2 regions of the Polycladomyces abyssicola genome follow, and region 1 is predicted to be linked to the other one. Evidence: riboswitches for the same ligand, from Rfam matches in the RefSeq annotation. Region 1 holds a riboswitch; the other holds the start of a gene.

Region 1 (7,806 bases):
ACCCGTCGTACTGCATCTGGATCATGGAAGGGATTACGAAACGGCGTTACGCTGTTTACGGGCGGGATACACTTCGATCATGATTGACGGTTCCCGATTACCGTGGGAAGAAAATGCGGCGCTCGTCAAAAAGGTAACAGAGGCAGCCCATGCGGTGGGCGTGCCTGTTGAGGCTGAGCTGGGGCGAGTGCCGGATGCGGCGGATGTATCCACAACAGCGGAAGATACATACACTGATCCCTTCGAGGCGGCACGTTTCGTGGCAGAAACGGGATGTGATTCGTTGGCCGTTGCCATAGGAACAGCGCATGGGGTTTACCGGGGCGAACCCAGACTGGACTTGGACCGTTTGGCAACCATCGCACGTGAAGTGCCGGTACCGCTGGTGTTGCACGGCGCCTCCGGCTTGCCGAACGAATCTGTTCGCCAGGCAGTCGCAAGGGGCATCGCCAAAATCAACATTTCCACCGAATTGAAACTGCCCTATGCTACTGCACTCCGTTCGTATCTGCACGACCATCCGTCGGAAGCCGATCCACGGAAATACGTACAAAACGGGAAACGTGCAGTGCAAAAAGTGGTGGAAGAGAAACTGCGTCTCTCCGGATCGGCGGGACGTGCCGAAGCGACGGCAACAACGGGGGCGATGCCGAAATGATTCTCACTGTCACCTTAAATTCCGCGGTCGACCAAACCTGGATTGTGCCCGATTTTCGGATTCATGCCATTCATCGAAGTCGTCGGGTGATTCGGCAGCCGGGCGGTAAAGGGGTCAACGTCGCCCGGGTGTTGAGTGCGTTGGGCATCAACGTTTGCGCTACGGGTTTTGTTGGTGGACAAAACGGACGATGGATGACGAAAGCTCTGGAATCGGACGGGATCCCGTCCGATTTCGTTTGGATCGGGAAAGAGACGCGAACATGTCTGACTCTGTTGGATCTGGATCACGGTACGCAAACAGAGGTGTTGGAGCCGGGACCGACGGTATCCGAAGCGGAATGGAAGCAACTGGTGGCCAAAGTGGCAACATGGGCGGAGCAGTCATCCTTTGTCGCCTGTAGCGGGAGTCTCCCGCCAGGGGTCCCGGAGAATGCATACGGTGAATTGATCGGAGTCGCTCGTTCACGTGGAGCGGCCGTCTGGCTGGATACGAGCGGGAAGGCATTGCAGCATGGATGGTCAGCCCGGCCGGACGGCATCAAAGTGAATCAAGAGGAAGCGGGGCACTTATTGGGGAAAGTGGTCTCATCCCGTGCAGAAACCATTGCGGCTGCCCGGGCGTTGGTGCGGGACATAGGGCAAACGGTGATCGTCACCGCCGGTTCCCAAGGATTGGCGGCAGTGGTCGGTGAAGAGACATTTTGGGTAACGCCGCCCACCGTTCAGGCGGTCAATCCCGTCGGGAGTGGGGACGCTTTTTTGGCCGGTTGGCTTGCTGCCTCCCATCAGAAGAAAAGCGGGGAGGAAGCGCTGGCATTGGCGACGGCGTGTGCCGCCGCCAATGTGCTGCGAGAGACGGCAGGGATCGAAAAACAGCAGGTATGGGCGTTGTTGAAAGAGGTTCGCGTGGAAAAAGTGATAGACTAATATTCAGCAAACTATCTTGAAATCGGCTCAATACCTTACAATGATGGATTGGATTCATCATTGATGAGGAGGGGTCATATCATGTGGACATGGAAGTATTTTGCGAACTGGGATTTGGAAACGCCTGAACAGCCGCTCACGGAATCAGAAGCCCATGAGCGGGATGAAGAACTGGAACCCTATGTGGTAGTGGTCAAACAAGACGGCCAACCTCGGTATGTGGTGGATTCAGGTGCAATTCCTTCAGCTACGGCCTCATTTATTTGGACAAAAATCGGCAAGCGGAGCGTATGGATTTTTATACCATCATGGATGCGATGGGCGATGACTTTCTGTTTCTGGAGTCAGTTATAGAATGGAAAAGGGTGGAAGGAATACGGATTCAATCGTTCTATCGGAACATGCAACAGGTTACATCATCGTTTGGGCACGGACGAGTGCTTCAAAGAAGAAACAGTGGAGTACGATTTGGCGGATCATATTCGGGAAACGGTCTCATTCGGTGATTATCACTCACTGCTGCCTGAGGTCGATGAATTCACTACAGACTGTTAACATCACATTGCTTTGGAATCAAAAGAAAGTATGGTATCCTATTATTTGACGCGAATGCCGCGAACGGTTTTCAAACGGGGTTGAAACATGGAACAAACGTTGATGGAATGGTTATTGGAGTACGGATATATCGGTATTTTCCTGTTTCTGGTATTCGGCATCGTCGGATTGCCGTTGCCAGATGAGATCATGATGACGTTTGTCGGATACCTTTCTTCCGTCGGCCGGCTCAATCTATATTTGGCGTTTGCCAGTGCGCTGATCGGTTCCTTGTGTGGGATTACTGTCAGCTATTTGTTGGGCTGGCGATTGGGGTATCCGTTTTTGAAAAAGTATGGACCAAAGTTTTTCATCACACGACGTCGATTGCGCATTACGCAGTTTTTGTTTCGTAAATACGGCAATTGGGTGTTGTTCTTCGGTTACTTCATTCCCGGTGTGCGCCATGTGACGGCTTATTTGGCAGGGATCTCCAACCTCCCATGGACCAGGTTCGGCCTGTTCGCCTATACCGGCGGGTTGTTTTGGTGCCTTACGTTTATCGGTTTGGGTTATCAGGTAGGTGCTAATTGGGAAAACGCGCTCCATCTATTGCATCGCTATGGTATGGATTTATTGTGGATCGTGGTTCCCCTCGTATTGGTCTGGATCGGTTGGGCGATTTGGCAGAGTCGGGTGGATTCCGACACAAAGTGATGGATCATGATAGGAACGGGGGATAGAAGCGACCATGCCCAAAGTGATTGTGGAAGAAGGTGGGGACACGCATCAATTTGAAGTGGAGGAAGGGGCCAATTTGCTGTTGGAGGCCACCTTGCGATCCGTTCCCGTTCCTTTTTACTGTACGACGGGCAGATGTGGTACCTGCCGAGTAAAGGTGGAGGATGGGGAAGACCATCTCAATGCAATTGGGGAGTTGGAAAGATATCGGCTGGGGGACGAGGAAACAGTGTCCGGTATGCGCCTGGCCTGTCAGGTTTACATATACGGCGATGTCAAGGTGCGTGTGCCTGCTTCTTCCTGAATCCCCTTCGCAATCGTCTCCACTTTTCCGGAACAACCCGGAAGGTGGGCTTTTTTTATTGGGTATGGGCAAATGCCCATTTTGGTATGCCCATGTTTCGAAATGGGACGCCTATCATACTGTAATATAGGCGATGGCTGAGATGAGGAGGAGTTCCCATTGATTATCAAGCTAGGGGTATTAAAGGTAAATGCCGTGACGACGACCTCATCCATCACGGTGGGAACGCATTTGACTTATTATCCGTTCAGTTTGCAAAAGAACAACGTGGGAACCTCGACGACCGGTGACCACGCGGTGATCCGCACGGTCAACCCGATCGTCGATCCGGACGTGAATGATCACCCTGTTCTCATTCAACAGGTCTAAGGGAATGGGTCATACCACAAGGAATCCGACCGTGCATCGATTCGGAAAGTGATGCACGCGATAGGGATGAGACACGCCCTAGGTCAGACAAGGAGGAAGTTCGATGCCCATCTCGATTGGCGGAATCAAGGTAAACACTGTGACAAACGATGCCAACGTTCATATGGCACCCTTGACGGTAGAATGGGCGCCATTCAGCTTTATCAAGGAAAACATTGCTCATCTTGGTTATGGGGATCACGGATGGTTGGAAGAGTGGGCGGCAATCATGGACGAGGATTTGAAGGATTGTTTATGGGGACAGCGCAAGTAAGAAACAATAAGGAGGAAGACGCATGCCGTTCGTGCTTAAAATCAACACCGTCTCCACCACAGGTCAACTGAATGTGGCGCCGGTCAACTTTTTGGTCAATCAGGAGAGCTTCTCGAAAACCAACGAGGCCAACAGCAACGCGGGTGATTTGACGGTGTCCGTCGTATTCGGACCGTTATTGGACTCCGATGTGGTGGATACCCCCATTTTTCAAGTCAAAGGGGTTTGAGCAAAGGAGGGAATGCCGTGATTTCACCCATGGTGATCGGGGCACTGTCCGTCAACGAGATTTCCAACGTGGGCAAGGTTAATGTTTCCCATGGTTTGAACTTCCTCGCCCACAACAGAAGCATCATCAAAGCGAATGTGACCAACTTTTACATCGGAGACGCTTCTGTCCATCAAATTGTGTCTCCGATCAACGACCGGGATATCATAGATACGGCGATCATTCAGGTAAAAGCGGTTTAACGTCGTCCAGCGTCACCGATCGACAGTTGACGTCGGGTAATCGGGATTGTTAGAATAGAGAAAAATGTGATACGTTGCATTTCCACCACTAGGGGTGCACCATGGGTGCTGAGAAAGGCGCGAGCCTTAACCCTTTGAACTTGACCTGGGTAATGCCAGCGAAAGGAAGTGGGGGAAGGTTGATGTTCAGGAGAGGTTTACGTGCATCCAACCGGTATCCCCATGGATACCGGTTTTTTTATGGTCAGAGGAAGTGACATTCCGATGGAAGTGCATGTGATCACGGACCAGCGGCATACCTGGGAGCAAATTCATCAGGTGGCGAGGCAGGCGGGGCCGTATATTGACCGCTTTCATCTGCGATTGAAAAACAGGCCGGCACGAGAGATATGGAGCTGGGGCAAACGTCTGTTGGAAGAGGGATGGCTCACACGTGACCAGCTGGTGGTGAACGATCGGATGGATATCGCCCTTTCTCTGGGATGTGGAGGGGTACATCTGCCGGAAAAGGGATTGCCGCTGCCGGAGGTCAAACCGTTGGCAAGCGGCTTGTGTGTGGGCCGTTCGGTACATTCGCTGGAAGAAGCACTTCGATCCGAACAGATGGGGGCGGATTACATATTATTCGGCCATGTATTTCACACGGCGTCCAAATCGGGCATTCCTCCGCGGGGATGTGCCGAATTGGCCCGCATCGTCCGCGCGGTGCGCATTCCAGTTATCGCAGTGGGTGGGATTACCGTCGAAAATATGGCCGAGGTAGCGGAAACGGGATGTGCCGGTATTGCCGTGATTTCGGCGGTAATGGATCATCCCCGGCCGGATGAGCAAGCACGCAAATTGCGGGAAATCGCCCGGCGCTTCAAAGACACCAACGAGTAAATTCCCGATGCGAAAGGAAGGAGCAAACTGTGCAAACACAGGACGTAATTGTCATCGGTGGCGGTGTGATCGGCTGTTCGATCGCCTATTACCTGGCAAAAAAGGGGGCTGACGTCGTGGTCCTGGAGCGGGACCGCATAGGCGCCCACGCTTCATCCGCAGCGGCTGGAATGCTGGGTGCACAGGTGGAAATGGCTTTTCCGGGCCCCATGAGCGACCTTTGCTTCCGCAGCCGGGCGATGTTCCCTGAATTGGGGCGTGAATTGTATGAACGAACCGGTTTGGACATCGAGCTGAACACCGCAGGGTTATTGCGGGTGGCATGGGATCGGACAGAAGCGGAAGAATTGCGTGACCGTGCGCGTTGGCAGCGGGAATTGGGCGGTCGGGCGGAATGGTGGGAGACTCGTTCGGTTCGCGAGGACGAACCCGAAGTGAGAGCTGATATCACAGGCGCGCTATTTTTGCCGGATGATGCCCAGGTGTCGGCTCCCAGGCTGACGTTGGCGTTCGCTCGGGCCGCACAGGCATTGGGTGTGCGGTTACTGGAAGGATGTGAAGTGACGGGTTTTCTCACCGACGGTGACCAAGTGACGGGTGTAGAAACTGTGGTTGGGACTTTCCGCGCAGGTGCCGTGGTGTTGGCCGCCGGGGCGTGGAGCGGTGTGTTGGCACGACGACTGGGGCTCAACTTGCCGGTATTTCCGGTGAAAGGAGAATCGCTCGCTCTTCGTCCGAACCGCCTGCCGCATCGAAAGACACTGTTTGCTCACGGGTGTTACCTGGTGCCCAAAGCGGACGGCCGCATTGTCGTAGGCGCGACGGAGAAGGAGCATGATTTTTCCCCGGGTGTTTCGCTGGGAGCGATTCACCGGTTGGCTCATGAAGCGACCCGACTGGTCCCTTCATTGGCTGAAGCCGATGTATTGTCGTACTGGTCGAGCGTTCGTCCCGGTTCCGGGGACGGGTTGCCGTTAATGGGCCGGTTGGAGGCGGTTCGTGGCCTGTACGTTGCATCCGGCCATTTCCGCAACGGGATATTACTGAGTCCGATCACAGGTGCGCTGATGGCGGAGTTGATCTCCGGCACGGCGGTGCCGGAACTGGCGCCGTTTTCGCCGGATCGTCTCTTGGAATCAACGGCGAGGAGGTGATTCGGGAGTGCGTATTCAGTTAAATGGACAGCCCTATGACTTGCCCGCGGAGGTGGACACGGTTGAGCGGTTGATTCAACACCTACAGTTGGAACGGCGGATTGTGGTTGTGGAACACAATCGGCGCGTGTTGGAGAAGGAAGACCATGCATCGGCGGTTTTGCGAGAAGGTGATGCGTTGGAGATTGTCCATTTTGTGGGAGGAGGCTAAAAGTATGCTGACCATAGGCAAGTATACGTTTCAATCTCGATTGTTTCTTGGAACGGGGAAATTTTCTTCCTTGGACGTTCAACGGGAAGCGGTGGAAGCATCCGGAGCGGAAGTGTTGACGTTTGCGGTTCGTCGATTGAACATCAGTGATCCCAACCAGCCCAACTTTTTGGAAAACCTGGATTTGAGCAAGTATACCCTGTTGCCCAATACGGCGGGCGCTACTACCGCAGAGGAAGCGGTACGGATTGCCCGACTCGCTCGCGCATCCAAACTGTGCGATATGATCAAGGTGGAAATTATCGCCGATCCGAAAACACTGCTGCCCGATCCGGTGGCGACGCTGGAGGCGACCAAGATCTTGGTGGAAGAAGGTTTCACCGTGCTTCCCTATACGAACGATGATCCAGTGATAGCCAAAAAATTGGAAGAAGCCGGAGCCCATGCGATCATGCCGGGCGGGTCACCGATCGGAACGGGACTGGGTCTGCTCAATCCGTACAACCTCAGTTGGATTATCGAGCAATCCCAAGTGCCGGTAATCGTCGATGCGGGCATCGGTTCTCCGGCTGATGTGGTGCAAGCAATGGAATTGGGCGTAGACGGGGTGTTGCTCAATACTGCAGTGGCCGGGGCAGAAGATCCGGTAAAAATGGCCCGTGCGATGCGGTTGGCGGTTGAGGCGGGGCGTCTGGGCTTCGAAGCGGGGCGTATCCCCAAAAAACGTTATGCCAGTGCAAGCAGTCCGATGGAGGGCATGGTGACTGCATGAGCAAGATATGATATGGTATGATATGGTTGACAATCAAGGCTGTTCTCGAGGGGAACGGCCGAGTGGTTGACAAAGTCTGCAGGGCTGTTCCCGCTGGAACAGCCCTGTTCAGGTTCGGAAAGTCTCCTGATTCGCGTTTTTAACTCCCAGAAACGGAAACAGGTCCTCGGGATTTTTTCTGTTTGGCCGGTATGTTGGTGTAACGGGAGATGTTGAGCAGGATGCCCAAAGAGGCCATGCTCAGCATTAACGAGGAACCGCCATAGCTGATGAACGGCAACGGTACACCGGTAACCGGGAGCATCGCGGTCACGACACCGAGATTGGACAAGGCTTCGATTCCGATGAGGGAGGTAATGCCGATTCCGAGCAGCATGCCGAACTGGTCGGGTGCCCGCAGGGAAATGCGAATCCCGCGCAAAATGAGCGCGATAAAGAGGGCGATCAGCAGCGTTCCACCGATGAAGC
Region 2 (7,806 bases), 1.6 Mb from region 1:
CTGCTTCGGCTTCATACGGAATATTTTACTGACATGGGACCACTCGATCCGCAACGGAACTCCATCCTTTCGATCCACATCTATTCCAAATGTCGTACTTCTCCGCTGGTTTTCCATCATCTCGGGAATCCATTACGCAGCACAATTCGACATGTTCGACAAAAGGAACGCGGAATCCTTTTTTCGCCTACGACTTTTGTAGTAGAAAAAGGTGGTTCTCTTGTATCTTTATAGACGAAAGCCAGTTCAAAGATGTTTCACTAAACCTGCAATTTTTCCCCAGACACTGAAGAGGAAACAACCGATGTCTCCTGCGATAACCCACATGAGCGAAATTGGTAAACACGCATCCCCATCCAATAGAAATACATCGCACCAATCACCACCAACCCGATCACGGCGAATCCCCAGTGTCCGCCCAACTGTTGAACCAGCCACCCGCCCAAAGACGGCCCCATAAAAAACCCCAATCCCTGAAAGCCGTTGGCACCGAAGTATGTCCCCCGCAAATGATCAGGTGCCAGCCGATCGATGAACAAGCTGTTAGTGGGGAAGATCAGGATTTCCCCCACGGTCAGGATTACCATGCCGATGACAAACCATGCTTCATGTTGCCCGACGGCGAAGCAGCCCATTCCGGCAGCGAACAGGATCGTACCGATCAGCAGGCTTTGCAGGATGGGACGTTTCTCACTCCACCGGGTCAAGAGCATCTGCAAAATAACGACCAACCCGGCATTGATCGCCAACAGAATCGAAAACAACAGTTCCCCGTTCACCACGTTTTGCTTCAAGTACAAAGGCAGCGTCGTTTCGATTTGGGCATATCCGATATTGGCCAAGATCGCTCCGGCCAAAAAGAACCTCAAGGCCGCATCGTTTCGCACCACCTGAAATGCAGCCCGCATCCCGACGCGTTCCCGCTCTGTTTGTGTGACATGGGACGTCAAATCATGGCGGTAATGGTTCAACATCAGCAACAGGAGCCAAGCGTAAACGAAATAGACGGTTCCCGTGATCAGAAACGCTGTCTTACCGGCCAGAATTCCTGTCACTGCGCCGATCAGCGGACCGATGACAGCTCCCACATTGATCGCCAGGTAACGAAATCCAAATACCCGGATTCGCCGTTCCGGAGGAGTGATATCCGCCATCAATGCTTGCGAAGTCGGCTCAAAGAAGGAACGGCACACACCGTTCAGCAGGTTGAGCAACATGAAAAAAACAATATGTTCGGCAACAGCAAACCCGATGTACACCCCTGCCCACAGGAACATGGCCGTTACCATCACCGTGCGCCTGCCGAACTGATCCGAAAGATTCCCGCCGACAAAGCCGCAAAACGTCCCCGCCAAGGGTCCCAAGCCCACCGTCAGTCCCGCCAGTGCCGGATCTATCTCCGTATGTTGCGCGAGATAAATGGTCAAAAATGGCAGACTCATAAACATAGCCGCCCGCGAAAATATTGTTCCTCCCACCAAGACCCACACCAAGGGATGGTATTGACTCCAACTCCGCCCCTTACACCTCATGTCCATCCCTCTTTCTTTCTCTCTGATCTTGATCTTCCACCCACACCACATTTCTCCGCTTGCAAAAATTATACCTGATGAGTCTGAATTCGGGAATCCCTGTCTCGATTTCGCGCCTTTTCGATTTTGAGATAATCATTTTTTCTGTGGCAGGCAATCCCATCATCTGCAAAGAATAGGATATAGGAGTTCATAGAGGGAGTGCTGTGGATGTTCGCACCGCTTGTCTTGTGCGTTTATTTTTTGATCGGTTATGCTTACTGGAGAAAGATGGAGGACGGGATCCAGGAGTGGATGGCCACCGGGGACGAGGAGACTGAATCCCTTGCTGCGGAGTATCAACAAGTTGTCGACATGGTAGGGGAGAATAAGGCGTATTTTCTTTTTTCATTTGTCGTGACCATCTTTTGGCTTCCGTTCGAAATCACGATTCTCTTCAGAAGATGGATACGAGTCGAACATGATTGACTTCCTCATTGACCTGGCAGGTATCCTGTGTTAAGTTCAAGTTAGGCAACTGCATATCAACGGGAGCTTGGAGGAGCCAGGCTGAGAGGGCGGGGAACTCTACCGCCGACCGTTTAACCTGATCTGGGTAATGCCAGCGTAGGGAACTGCATTCGATCCTTTATTTCGAAGGGGAGAGGACCGTACGTTGGCGTACGGTCCTTTTTTTCATACCCGTACGCGACGGAATCGGATGCACCTGAACCTGGGGACAGCTTGTGTTGATGTGTGGGTTGCAAAACCAACATCACAGGAGGTTTACGATGTCGGAAACTTTTACGTTCCCCAACAGCAAAAAGGTGTACATCCAAGGTTCTCGCCCGGACATTCGCGTCCCCATGCGGGAAATCACACTTTCTCCCACGACGGGGCGCAACGGCGAAGAGGTACCCAACGAACCGGTTCGAGTCTATGACACGAGCGGGCCCTACACGGATCCGAACGTGGAAACCGACATACGCAAAGGGCTTCCCGCCTTGCGCCGTCCCTGGATTTTGGAGCGGGGCGACGTAGAGGAGTATGAGGGTCGGGAAGTGAAACCGGTGGACGATGGCTATCGCTCTAAAGATCCGCTGGAAAACGAGGATTTGAAACGCTTGAAACGTCGTCCGCTACGGGCGAAAAAGGGCAAAATCGTCACGCAGATGCATTATGCTAAAAAAGGCATTATCACTCCCGAAATGGAATTTGTCGCGTTGCGGGAAAACGTGGACCCCGAGTTCGTTCGGCAGGAAGTGGCGGCAGGACGGGCGATCATCCCGGCCAACATCAACCATCCCGAGTCCGAGCCGATGATCATCGGGAAAAATTTTCACGTGAAGGTGAACGCCAACATCGGAAATTCGGCCGTGACCTCTTCGATCGAAGAAGAAGTGGAAAAAATGCGGTGGGCCACCCATTGGGGCGCCGATACGCTGATGGATTTGTCCACCGGGAAAAACATCCATACCACCCGTGAATGGATCATCCGCAACTGCCCGGTCCCGGTCGGAACCGTTCCGATTTATCAGGCGCTGGAAAAGGTGGACGGCAAACCGGAAGATCTTACGTGGGAGGTCTATCGCGACACCCTGATCGAACAGGCGGAACAAGGGGTAGATTACTTCACCATTCACGCCGGGGTGCTGTTGCGTTACATCCCGCTGACCGCCAACCGCGTCACCGGTATCGTCTCCCGTGGTGGATCGATCATGGCGGCCTGGTGTCTCGCCCATCACGAAGAAAACTTCCTGTACACGCATTTCCGTGAGATCTGCGAGATTCTGGCCGCGTACGACATCTCCGTCTCGCTCGGTGACGGATTGCGCCCGGGATCGATCGCGGACGCCAACGATGAAGCACAGTTCGCCGAACTGAAAACCCTGGGCGAGCTGACCAAGATCGCGTGGGAATACGATGTACAAGTGATGATCGAAGGCCCCGGTCACGTGCCGATGCATAAAATCAAAGAGAACGTGGACCTACAGCAGAAAATCTGCCACGAGGCTCCGTTTTACACGCTGGGTCCGCTGACGACCGACATCGCGCCGGGATACGATCACATCACCTCGGCGATCGGTGCGGCGATGATCGGGTGGTTCGGCACGGCCATGTTGTGCTACGTCACGCCGAAAGAGCACCTGGGCCTGCCCAACAAAGATGATGTGAAAGAAGGCGTGATCGCTTACAAAATCGCCGCCCATGCAGCCGATCTGGCCAAAGGACACCCTGGTGCGCAAAAACGGGATGACGCCCTGTCCAAAGCGCGCTTCGAGTTCCGCTGGATGGACCAGTTTAATCTCTCGCTTGATCCAGAGCGGGCCATGGCCTTCCACGATGAGACCCTCCCGGCGGAACCGGCCAAAACAGCGCACTTCTGCTCGATGTGCGGTCCCAAGTTCTGCAGTATGCGCATCACGCAAGATATCCGGGAATACGCACGGGAAAAAGGATTGGACCTGGAATCGGCCGCAGAAGAAGGCATGAAGGAAAAAGCGAAAGAGTTCCGCGAAACGGGTGCGGAAATTTATCGGTGAACAACAACATAAGCTCCTGCCTGAATTTGGCGGGAGCTTTTTTTTCACATTTGCGTTCGCAAGAAACCATACGTTACTTGTTGCACCGGATCATCCTAAGCCAACGATGCTAGACAAGGAAAACAGAGTTTTCCGAGAAGGACGAGAATAACCTAGGTCGGAGAAGGACCTATTAAAAAATCTACTTTTACCCTGGTTCTGAAACCCAAACAGTATTTTATTAACAGAATAGAATAAAGAAAAAGATACAGGAGGTTAACCCCGATGTTTTTCTTTGACGAGCATCCTTTCCGATCACCGCCTACAAATGAAAATGAGAATAAAAATTTGACACGCGTCAAAGTCCATGTCGATTTGAGTATCTTGTTGAAGATGTTAGAAAGGCAAGAGTCTCAAATTCGTGCCTTACACGCTGAACTGAAAAAGTTACAGCGTCAGAATAGACATTATAGTAAATCCAGAGCAAAACACCGATGAGGTGATATCGTGGATTCGAAAAAAGACTTTGATCGGAAAGATCGGAGAAAAAAAGATCACGATGATGACAATGAAAACAAGAACAAAAACAGAAATATCAACATTATTGATATTGATATCGACATTGATGTTGATGATTACAAGATAAGAAAAAAGATATACAAAGGCTAATGAAGGCTTTCCAACCTCCTGTATCTATCGACCGCAATAAGCGGTCTTTTTGACTTGGCGATGTCCCATAGACACGGAGCCGATCGTCACTGAAAAGATCAAAAGTCATGGAGACCACCACCAATATAAAAATCTACTTTTATCCTAGTTGAGAAACCCAAACAATACTTTGTTAACCGAATAGAATAAAGCAAAAGGTACAGGAGGTTAATTGCTTCTTTGATGAGATTTCTTCCCGAACTCTGCCCAATCAGTCGGTTAGATAAGGCTAGAGTCTCAAATTCGTACCTTACACGCAGAACGAAAAAAGCCAGTGCCAAAGAGAACAGTCTATTAATTCCAAATGAGGTGATATTGTGGATTGGAAAAAAGACTTTGATTTGAAAGGGCAAGATTGGAAAGGTCATGATTGGGGACATCGTAGAAGAGAAGAAGAAGAGGAAAATGAAAACAGAAACAGAAACAGAAACAGAAATACCAACATCATTGACATTGATATCGACATTGATGTTGAAAAAAAACGCCGGAAAAAAGATCCAAATAATAATTAAGATTCTCCAACCTCCTGTATCTATCGACCGCCATTCGCGGTCTTTTTTATTTTATTAGCAATGATATCGATCATTCAAAGAATATCAGTCCCTCCACCAACAGCAAACACGTTCACGGTTTGTTACAATAAAACATCAAAAGGGTAGCGTGATTCAGCTAAGGAGGGAGCATATGCACTCTCATACGGACATGTCCACTTTACATGAGGCGTTGCAAACCATTGGCGAAACTCCTGATTCCATCGTATCCGTTCAACCGGTTTCCGGGGGCAGTATCAGTAGTGCCTTTCAGGTTGAGACGAACCAACACACCTATTTTTTCAAATGGAAACAGGGTGCCCCCGACGGTTTTTTCCGTGCCGAACGGGACGGGCTTCGTCTGTTGGCCGATGCAGGGGCTCGTGTTCCTGAGGTGTACGCATTCCGTGATGAGCATGACGGCTGGATCTTGATGGAGTGGATTCCCACATCGGGTACCGGAGGCTACTCCCGCCATGCTGCCGCAGCGTTGGGTAGGATGCTGGCCACGCTTCACTCTCATCGAAAGAAAGCGTACGGCTTGGATGCGGACAATTTCATCGGACCTCTCCCGCAAGCAAACGGTTGGATGGACAGCTGGACCGACTTTTACCGAGAGCGACGGTTGCTTCCCCAGATCCAACTGGCCGCCCAAAAACACCGCCTTCCCTCTACGAGAGCGAAACGGTTAAACAGACTGTTGGATCGCCTGGACGAATGGTTGGACGTCACCGACATCCATCCCGCATTGCTTCATGGCGATTTGTGGGGCGGCAACTGGATGACGGGAAAAGGGGATCTGCCTTGGCTGATCGACCCGGCGGTATATTACGGTCACCGGGAAGTGGATCTGGCCATGAGCGAACTTTTTGGCGGCTTTCCATCGGCTTTTTACGCGACTTACCGAGAGATATACCCACTGGAACCCGGTTACGAGGATCGAAAGCCACTGTACCAACTCTATTACTTGTTGGTGCATCTCAATTTGTTCGGCGAATCGTACGGACCCGACATCGACCGAATTTGCGGGCATTACGTGGGATGATAAAAAAACCCCTTTCGGCAGTCCATCCGGTGCCGAAAGGGAAAATGGAAGAATTCCTTAGGAGGGGTTGACAAAAGGGGCAAAGGACTTGTTCAAACCGATCAAGCGGTGAATTGCTCGGCTTCGGTCGATCCTTCCAGTGCCGTCGTCGAGGCGTTACCGCCGGAGATCACCATCGACACTTCATCGAAGTAACCGGTCCCCACTTCACGCTGATGGCGCGTGGCCGTGTAACCGTACTGCTCGCTGGCAAACTCGGCCTGTTGCAATTCGGCGTAGGCCGTCATGCCATGGTCGCGGTATTTGCGTGCCAACTCGAACATGCTGTGATTGAGCGTGTGGAACCCGGCCAGCGTAATGAATTGGAACTTGTAGCCCATTTCGCCCAACTCATGTTGGAAACGGGCGATCGTATCGTCGTCCAACTTTTTCTTCCAGTTGAACGAGGGCGAGCAGTTGTAGGCGAGCAATTTGCCCGGGAACTTCTCGTGAATCGCCTCAGCAAAGCGACGGGCTTCTTCCAGATTGGGTTCGGACGTCTCACACCAGATCAAATCGGCGTACGGCGCATAAGCCAATCCGCGGGCGATCGCTGCATCCAATCCGCCCCGTGTACGGAAGAAACCTTCCGGTGTCCGCTCACCTGTGATGAATTCTTGATCTCGCGGATCGACGTCGCTGGTGATCAGTTGGGCGGCGTTGGCGTCGGTCCGGGCGATCAACACGGTTGGGACACCCATCACGTCAGCGGCGAGGCGTGCGGCAACCAAGTTGCGAACCGCCTGTTGCGTCGGCAGGAGCACTTTTCCGCCCAGGTGACCGCATTTCTTCTCCGAGGACAGCTGATCCTCAAAGTGAACCCCGGCTGCTCCCGCTTCAATCATGCTTTTCATCAGCTCAAATACGTTGAGCGGACCGCCGAATCCCGCTTCTGCGTCGGCCACAATCGGGGCAAACCAATAAGTATCGGACTTTCCTTCCGCATGTTCGATTTGATCGGCCCGTTGCAACGCTTGGTTGATCCGTTTTACAACGTGCGGCACGCTGTTCGCCGGATACAGGCTTTGATCTGGATACATCTGGCCGGCCAAGTTGGCGTCCGCCGCCACTTGCCATCCGCTCAGGTAGATCGCTTTCAATCCGGCCTTGACTTGTTGAACGGCTTGATTCCCGGTCAACGCGCCCAAGGCCTTCACATGATGCTCGGTGTGAAGCAAGTGCCACAGGCGCTCGGCGCCTTTGCGGGCCAAGGTGTATTCGATTTGAATGGAACCGCGCAGACGAAGGACGTCTTCCGGTTGATACGGACGTTCAATTCCTTTCCAACGCTCGTCGTTTTCCCATTCTTCCTTCAATTTTTTCACTTCTGCTTGGTCGATCATGCTGCATGCATCCTTTCATTATGTTTTAGTCCAGATATTGATAGGCCGGCAGAGTGAGAAAATCGATCAACTCATCCTGTCGGGTCCACTCCATAAACAATCGGGCAG

What was found. A riboswitch is a leader RNA that binds a small molecule or an ion and turns the genes downstream of it on or off. The one in region 1 is predicted to bind thiamine pyrophosphate.
Region 2: linked by a shared signal. The riboswitch ahead of thiC (phosphomethylpyrimidine synthase ThiC) and the one ahead of KI215_RS10690 (thiamine phosphate synthase) in region 1 are both predicted to bind thiamine pyrophosphate.

The regions. Positions count from the first base shown of each region.
Region 1 covers NZ_AP024601.1:2,115,577-2,123,382, reverse strand. The annotation lists gene KI215_RS10735 (class II fructose-bisphosphate aldolase) at 1-658, shown strand, start outside; gene KI215_RS10730 (1-phosphofructokinase family hexose kinase) at 655-1,587, shown strand; gene KI215_RS10725 (hypothetical protein) at 1,669-1,941, shown strand; gene KI215_RS10720 (DedA family protein) at 2,230-2,838, shown strand; gene KI215_RS10715 (2Fe-2S iron-sulfur cluster-binding protein) at 2,873-3,166, shown strand; gene KI215_RS10710 (spore germination protein) at 3,326-3,535, shown strand; gene KI215_RS10705 (hypothetical protein) at 3,639-3,848, shown strand; gene KI215_RS10700 (hypothetical protein) at 3,871-4,077, shown strand; gene KI215_RS10695 (hypothetical protein) at 4,095-4,319, shown strand; TPP riboswitch at 4,400-4,503, shown strand; gene KI215_RS10690 (thiamine phosphate synthase) at 4,521-5,201, shown strand; gene thiO (glycine oxidase ThiO) at 5,231-6,355, shown strand; gene thiS (sulfur carrier protein ThiS) at 6,363-6,566, shown strand; gene KI215_RS10675 (thiazole synthase) at 6,571-7,338, shown strand; gene ftsW (putative lipid II flippase FtsW) at 7,478-7,806, opposite strand, start outside.
Region 2 covers NZ_AP024601.1:506,791-514,596, reverse strand. The annotation lists gene KI215_RS02650 (ABC transporter ATP-binding protein) at 1-54, opposite strand, end outside; gene KI215_RS02645 (MDR family MFS transporter) at 261-1,532, opposite strand; gene KI215_RS02640 (hypothetical protein) at 1,743-2,000, shown strand; TPP riboswitch at 2,052-2,162, shown strand; gene thiC (phosphomethylpyrimidine synthase ThiC) at 2,303-4,054, shown strand; gene KI215_RS02630 (hypothetical protein) at 4,541-4,702, shown strand; gene KI215_RS02625 (hypothetical protein) at 5,059-5,253, shown strand; gene KI215_RS02620 (fructosamine kinase family protein) at 5,426-6,316, shown strand; gene aceA (isocitrate lyase) at 6,418-7,698, opposite strand; gene aceB (malate synthase A) at 7,724-7,806, opposite strand, start outside.